One region of the Mesorhizobium sp. HAY1-8B genome, then DNA from elsewhere that is predicted to be linked to it. Evidence: predicted binding sites of a transcription regulator. Region 1 holds the regulator's gene; the other holds the start of a gene.
What was found. The regulator HrcA, encoded in region 1, represses chaperone genes, less so after heat shock. The targets are predictions, from matches to a motif close to GTTAGCACTCNCNNNNNGNGAGTGCTAAC.

Region 1 (3,410 bases):
ATTCTCCTCGAAAGTGGTGCCGGTCTCGTCCGGCTCCGGCAGGCCATAGTCCTTCGCCGACTTCGCTTCGAAGCCGAATGGCCCCATCAGATCGGCGAATTCGCGCAGCTTGCCGGCATTGTGGCTGGCGACGACGATCTTCTTTCCATCAAGAGAATGCATCAAAGGCCCCAGATTCTTGGCTCGGCGAACTCGATCGAATTGCCCGAGGGGTCGCGTATATAGAGCGAACGGCCGCCCTGCGGCCATTCGAATTCGCTTTCGATGGCAATTCTTTTTGCCTCCAGATGAGCTTTCCAAGCCGCGATTTCCGTAGCGCTCGCCGCGAAGCAGAGATGACCTTCGCCGACCGTGCCATGCGGCGGCACTTTCAGCCGGGCATCCGGTGCCGGAGGTATTTTGGTCGCCTCGGCATTGAAGACCAGCAGCACGCCTGGCCCGCAGCGGAAGAAAAGATGTCTGCCGTCCACCTTGCCGAGCAGGTCGAGGCCGAGCACGCCGACATAGAATTCTTCCGCCGCCACCAGATCGGTGACGTACAGGGCTGATTCAAGGATGCCGGAGGGGGTCACCAGAAAATCGATGGCTTACGCCACCGCCATCTGCTGCAGGCTGACCAGGCGCTGAATGCCTTTCTTGGCCAGGCCCATCAATTCCGCGAACTGCTCTTCCGAGAAAGGCTCGCCCTCGGCGGTGCCCTGGATCTCGACAATACCGCCCTTGCCGGTCATGACGAAATTGGCGTCGGTGCCGGCCGAGGAATCCTCGAGATAGTCAAGATCGATGACCGGCTGGCCGTCATGGATGCCGCAGGAAATCGCCGCCACATGGTCCTTCAACACCTTGGTGACGCTGGCCATCTGCCGGGCTTCCATCCAGCGCAGGCAGTCATGGAGCGCCACCCAGCCGCCAGTGATCGAGGCGGTACGGGTGCCGCCATCGGCCTGGATGACGTCGCAGTCGACGGTGATCTGCTGTTCGCCCAGCGCCTGCAAATCGACCACGGCGCGCAGCGAACGGCCGATGAGGCGCTGGATTTCCAGCGTGCGGCCGCCCTGCTTGCCGGCGGAGGCCTCGCGGCGCATGCGCTCGCCGGTCGAGCGCGGTAGCATGCCGTATTCGGCCGTCACCCAGCCCTTTCCGGAATTGCGCATCCAGCCGGGCACCTTTTCCTCGAGGCTCGCCGTGCACAGGACATGGGTGTCACCGAACTTCACCAGGCACGAGCCTTCGGCGTGTTTGGAGACGCCGCGCTCGAAGGAGATGGCGCGCATTTCGTCGAATTGGCGTTTGGAGGGGCGCATTCGGGCTTCTTTCCAGTCATTTTTCGGAATCGTGGCCGGCTTTTAGACGCATGGGGGGCAGCGCGCAAAGGAAAACGGACCGGTGATCTGACACAGACACCCGGGATGATCCGACACAGAGACCGGGTTGCGCCCGCCGTGCCGAAGTCTATATCCTGAACAAGGAGGTTTTTGGCCGAATGACCAAGGCAATCGATCCCGGTTCGCAACCGCTTGCACTGCAATCACTCGACATGCGCTCACGCGACATCTTCCGGCGCATTGTCGATTCCTATCTCAGGGATGGCGAGCCGGTGGGCTCGCGCAGCCTGTCGCGCATCCTGCCCTCCTCGTTGTCGCCGGCCACCATCCGCAATGTGATGAGCGACCTCGAGCACCTCGGACTGATCTACGCGCCGCACATCTCGGCCGGCCGGCTGCCGACGCAGGCCGGCCTGCGTTTCTTCGTCGATGCCTTCATGGAGCTTGGCGACCTTTCCGACGAGGAGCGCCGCACCATCGAGGCACAGGTACGGGCCTCCGGCTCGGGCGCGACGCTGGAGCACATGCTGACCGAGGCCAGCCAGATGCTGTCGGGCATGTCGCGCGGCGCCGGCCTGGTGCTGGCCGCCAAGAACGAGGTGGCGCTGAAGCATATCGAATTCATCCAGCTGGAACCGACCAAGGCGCTTGCCGTGCTGGTGTCGCAGAATGGCGACGTCGAGAACCGCGTTGTCGAACTGCCGGCCGGCATCACCGTCTCGCAGCTGCACGAGGCCTCGAACTTCCTCAACGCCCATATCCGCGGCCGCACGCTGGCCGAGGCGCGGACCGAGATCGCCCGCATCAAGGAAGAGACGCGAGCCGCTCTCGACACGCTGTCGCAGGACCTTGTCGAGAAGGGCCTTGCGGTGTGGGCGGGCGCCGAAAGCGGCCTGCCGGCACGGCTGATCGTACGCGGCCGCGCCAACCTGCTCGAAAACGTCACCGCCCAGGCCGACATCGAACTGCTGCGGCATCTGTTCGAGGACATGGAGACGCAGGACGGGCTGATCCAGCTGCTCGACCTCGCCGAGCAGGGATCGGGCGTGCGCATCTTCATCGGCTCGGAAAACAAGCTGTTCTCGCTGTCCGGCTCGTCGCTGGTCGTCGCGCCCTATCGCGACAAGGATGCCCGCGTCGTCGGCGCGCTCGGCGTCATCGGCCCGACGCGGCTGAATTACGCCCGCATCGTGCCGATGGTCGATTATACCGCGCAGCTGATATCGCGCATGTTAAGGTAGCGCCCCGGACAGCAAAAGACGGGCAGCAAGGAGAAAAAGAATGGCGCTCGAAGAATTCAAGGCCCGGATCAGCCTGCTGCTCGAGGAGATGGTCAACCAGCCGGAAGACCAGCACGAAATCCAGGAACAGCTGCGCGAAAAACTGCGGGAGATGCGCGCCATGGGCCTGCCCCTGCCCGCGGATCTCGTCGCGCTGGAAAAACGCCTCGACGACGATTTCTACGCTGCCGGGACATAGGCCGGAAACCGGTCTTTCGCTTCCTCAACGGATCGTATGAGGCGGAACTTCTGGACAGACCTGCCGTTGGTTTCCTTCGCGACCAGATGGAGGACAAGATGATCCGATTGGCCGGCCTGGCGCTTCCAGCGCTCCTTCTCGCGACAGCGGCATTCGCACAGCAGGCGGACCAACCGGTGCTGAAAGGCGCGGCCGCCTTCGGCGACTGGCGCGCCGACAAGCCAGGTGTGCGCCGCCTGATCAAGCCGGAAGACCTGCCGAAGCCCTATGTCACCAAATCCGCCTCGAACAGCGCCGGGCTCGCCGACATGCCGGCAGGCGCGAAGCCGCAACTGCCGCCGGGATTCTCGGCCGAGCTGATCGCGGCGGGCATCGACAATCCGCGCGTCGTGCGCGTCGCGCCGAACGGCGACCTGTTCGTCGCCGACAGCGAAGCCAACCAGATCCGCGTCTATCGCCTGTCCAAGGACAGTGCCAAGCCCGCCGAAGACGCCATCTTTGCCCGCAATCTCAACCAGCCCTATGGCATCGCCTTCTATCCGCCGGGCAATGACCCGCAATGGGTCTATGTCGCCAACAGCGACAGGATCGTGCGCTTTGCCTACC
Region 2 (3,410 bases), 2.7 Mb from region 1:
CAGTTCGGTGGCGACCGCGACAAGGCCGCCTTCGGCAAGGCCGGCCACGGCGCGGGCCGCCATCAACATGTTGGCGCCGGCGGCATAGGCGGTCCCGACATTCGCCAGCGCCAGCAGGAGCAGGAGGGCCGCACTTTTCCGGCGCATGTTGCGGGCCGAGAGCAGCGTCGCAACAATGGCCGAACCGATCGCGATGGCGATCAGCTCGGCGGTGGCGACCAGTGCCAGTTCATCGCCGCTGACATGGCCCTCTGTGTAAAGGGCGCCGAGCAAAACCGGCTGCATACCGAGAATGAGCAGACCGACCGATCCGATCCACAGGGCGGAGGCAAGCTGGCCGCCGGTCGGGTTGCCGACCAGCCAGTCGCCGCTTCCGGTATGCGAGTCACCAGATGTCAAAGGCGCCTCCCAACATCCTTGCCGCACGGCAAAAAAGCTGACAATCTGTCAGCTTTTCAGGACCTGATACTTGATCATATTTCTTGTCAACCAGAATTTGGCAGTTCGAGCGAAAGACCGGTGCATGACACAAGCGAGGCGAACAGCGACCGAACCGAGGCGCAAGCCGAAGCAGGAGCGCAGCCGCGAGCGCATCGATGCCATCCTGTCGACAACCATGAAGCTGATCGGCGAGAAGGGCATCGACGCCGTCACCATGAAGGAGGTCGGCATGCTAGCCGGCGGGCCAATCGCCACCGTCTATCACTACTTCCCCAACAAGTCGGCGATCCTGGCGATGCTATATGAACGGTTTTCGGAGGTCAGCCGCGCGCGACTGACTGGTATCATCGCCGATATCCGCGAAGCCGAGGACGTCATCGTCGCGGCCGACCGGCTGCTCGACGATTACCTCAGCCGCGTCGCCGGCGATCCGGCCATCCAGGATCTGCAGAACGCCATCCAGGCCGACAAGGCGCTCAAGAATCTCGACATCGCCGAAACCCGGCACCAGGCCAGGATGTTCTGCGACCGCGTCATCGGCTTGATCGAGCCGCCGAAGCACGAGCAGTTCGAACGCATCGTTCTGCTGATCTTCCAGCTCGCCGGCGGCGTGGTGCGCCTGGCACTCGCGGAAGGCGAAGCGGAAAGCCGCCGCACCATCGAGGATTACCGGTCGATCATCCACACCCAGTTGCGGCTGTTTCTTTAGCGGGAGCGGCGACCTTGGCCACTGTTGGCCTATATTGCCTGACGGATGAGGCCTTCGAAGCCGTCGGCCAGATCGGCGGCGCCGGCCGCGAACATCTTCGCGAGATTCTGGGGACGGCCGGGAGTTCTTGTTAACATCGAGGAGAATGGCCCTGCCCTCATGCAGGACGAAATCGAACTTTCCGTAGTCGAAGCCGAGTTCGCGCCGCCGCTCACGCATTTCGTCGGGAACCGGGACGGGCTTACGCCGGATCGTTTCCGATGCGTGACCAGGCTGTTGGCGAGACATAGCGGGTACAGCGCTCGTGCTCTCCGCAAAACACCAGAAACGCCCCGCAAAACCGTCGGGTTCTCTTTCCGGGGTGAACTTCTCCACGACCAGATCAACCGGGATTTTTCGGCACCGCCGGTCAGCGCGAGAAAAATTTCCCGTGACTGCCCCTTCCGGTGCGCCTTGACTCTCGCAGGTCGGCGGCCTATTTCAGCGCCACGTTAGCACTCGCCATTGGTGAGTGCTAACCACAGCTCCGGCGCCGCCGGGCGTTGTAGGTTGTCCGGCTTCGCCGGACGGAGGAACTGTTTCTCACCGTTCTCATTCGAGGAAGAAAAAATGGCAAAGTCGAAGTTCCGCCCGCTTCATGACCGTGTGGTCGTTCGCCGGGTCGAATCCGAATCCAAGACCGCCGGCGGGATCATCATCCCGGATACGGCGAAGGAAAAGCCGCAGGAAGGCGAGATCATCGCTGTAGGCTCCGGCGCTCGTGACGAAGCTGGCAAGCTGGTCCCGCTGGACGTCAAGGCTGGCGACCGCATCCTGTTCGGCAAGTGGTCGGGCACCGAAGTCAAGCTCAATGGCGAAGACCTTCTGATCATGAAGGAATCCGACATCATGGGCATCATCGGCTGATTATCGGCCTCACCGTCAACTGAATTCGGGCTTACCCCAAGCCCCTGCCAGGAGCTCAAAATGGCTGCTAAAGACGTAAAATTCTCCCGTGATGCCCGCGAGCGCATGCTGCGCGGCGTCAACATCCTCGCCGACGCGGTGAAGGTGACCCTCGGCCCCAAGGGCCGCAACGTCGTCATCGACAAGTCGTTCGGCGCCCCGCGCATCACCAAGGACGGCGTCACCGTCGCCAAGGAAATCGAGCTTGAAGACAAGTTCGAGAACATGGGCGCGCAGATGGTCCGCGAAGTTGCTTCGAAGACCAACGACATCGCCGGCGACGGCACCACGACCGCGACCGTTCTGGCGCAGTCGATCGTCCAGGAAGGCCACAAGGCGGTTGCCGCCGGCATGAACCCGATGGACCTGAAGCGCGGCATTGATCTCGCCGTCACCGAAGTCGTCGCGGCTCTTGGCAAGGCTGCCAAGAAGATCAAGACCTCCGAGGAAGTTGCCCAGGTCGGCACGATCTCGGCCAATGGCGACGAGTCGGTCGGCAAGATGATCGCGGAAGCGATGCAGAAGGTCGGCAACGAAGGTGTCATCACCGTCGAGGAAGCCAAGACCGCCGAGACCGAACTCGAAGTCGTCGAAGGCATGCAGTTCGACCGCGGCTATCTCTCGCCCTACTTCGTCACCAACGCCGACAAGATGGTTGCCGATCTCGAGGACGCCTACATCCTGCTCCACGAGAAGAAGCTCTCCAATCTGCAGGCCATGCTGCCGGTTCTCGAAGCCGTCGTGCAGACCTCGAAGCCGCTGCTCATCATCTCGGAAGACGTCGAAGGCGAGGCTCTGGCCACGCTCGTCGTCAACAAGCTGCGTGGCGGCCTGAAGATCGCCGCCGTCAAGGCGCCGGGCTTCGGTGATCGCCGCAAGGCCATGCTGGAAGACATCGCCATCCTCACCGGTGGCCAGGTCATCTCGGAAGACCTCGGCATCAAGCTCGAGAATGTCGGCCTCAACATGCTCGGCCGCGCCAAGAAGGTGTCGATCTCGAAGGAGAACACCACCATCGTGGACGGCGCCGGCAAGAAGGCCGAGATCCAGGGCCGCGTTGCCCAGATCAAGCAGCAGATCGAAGAGACCACCTCGGACTATGACAAGGAGAAGCTGCAGGAACGTCTCGCCAAGCTGGCGGGCGGCGTTGCGGTGATCCGCGTCGGCGGTGCGACGGAAGTCGAAGTCAAGGAAAAGAAGGACCGCGTTGATGACGCCCTGAACGCGACCCGCGCGGCCGTGGAAGAAGGCATCGTCGCCGGTGGTGGCGTGGCCCTGCTGCGCGCTTCGGCCAACATCAAGGCTACCGGCGCCA

Region 2: the regulator HrcA is predicted to act here: its motif matches at 1,641-1,669, upstream of groES (co-chaperone GroES).

Annotation. Positions count from the first base shown of each region.
Region 1 covers NZ_CP200321.1:934,771-938,180, reverse strand. Annotated here, with positions in the region: gene rdgB (RdgB/HAM1 family non-canonical purine NTP pyrophosphatase) at 1-162, opposite strand, end outside; gene AC1VON_RS04720 (VOC family protein) at 162-572, opposite strand; gene rph (ribonuclease PH) at 588-1,304, opposite strand; gene hrcA (heat-inducible transcriptional repressor HrcA) at 1,484-2,566, shown strand; gene AC1VON_RS04705 (hypothetical protein) at 2,607-2,804, shown strand; gene AC1VON_RS04700 (PQQ-dependent sugar dehydrogenase) at 2,903-3,410, shown strand, end outside.
Region 2 covers NZ_CP200321.1:3,678,219-3,681,628, reverse strand. Annotated here, with positions in the region: gene AC1VON_RS17325 (MFS transporter) at 1-399, opposite strand, end outside; gene AC1VON_RS17320 (TetR/AcrR family transcriptional regulator) at 524-1,150, shown strand; gene groES (co-chaperone GroES) at 1,760-2,056, shown strand; gene groL (chaperonin GroEL) at 2,117-3,410, shown strand, end outside.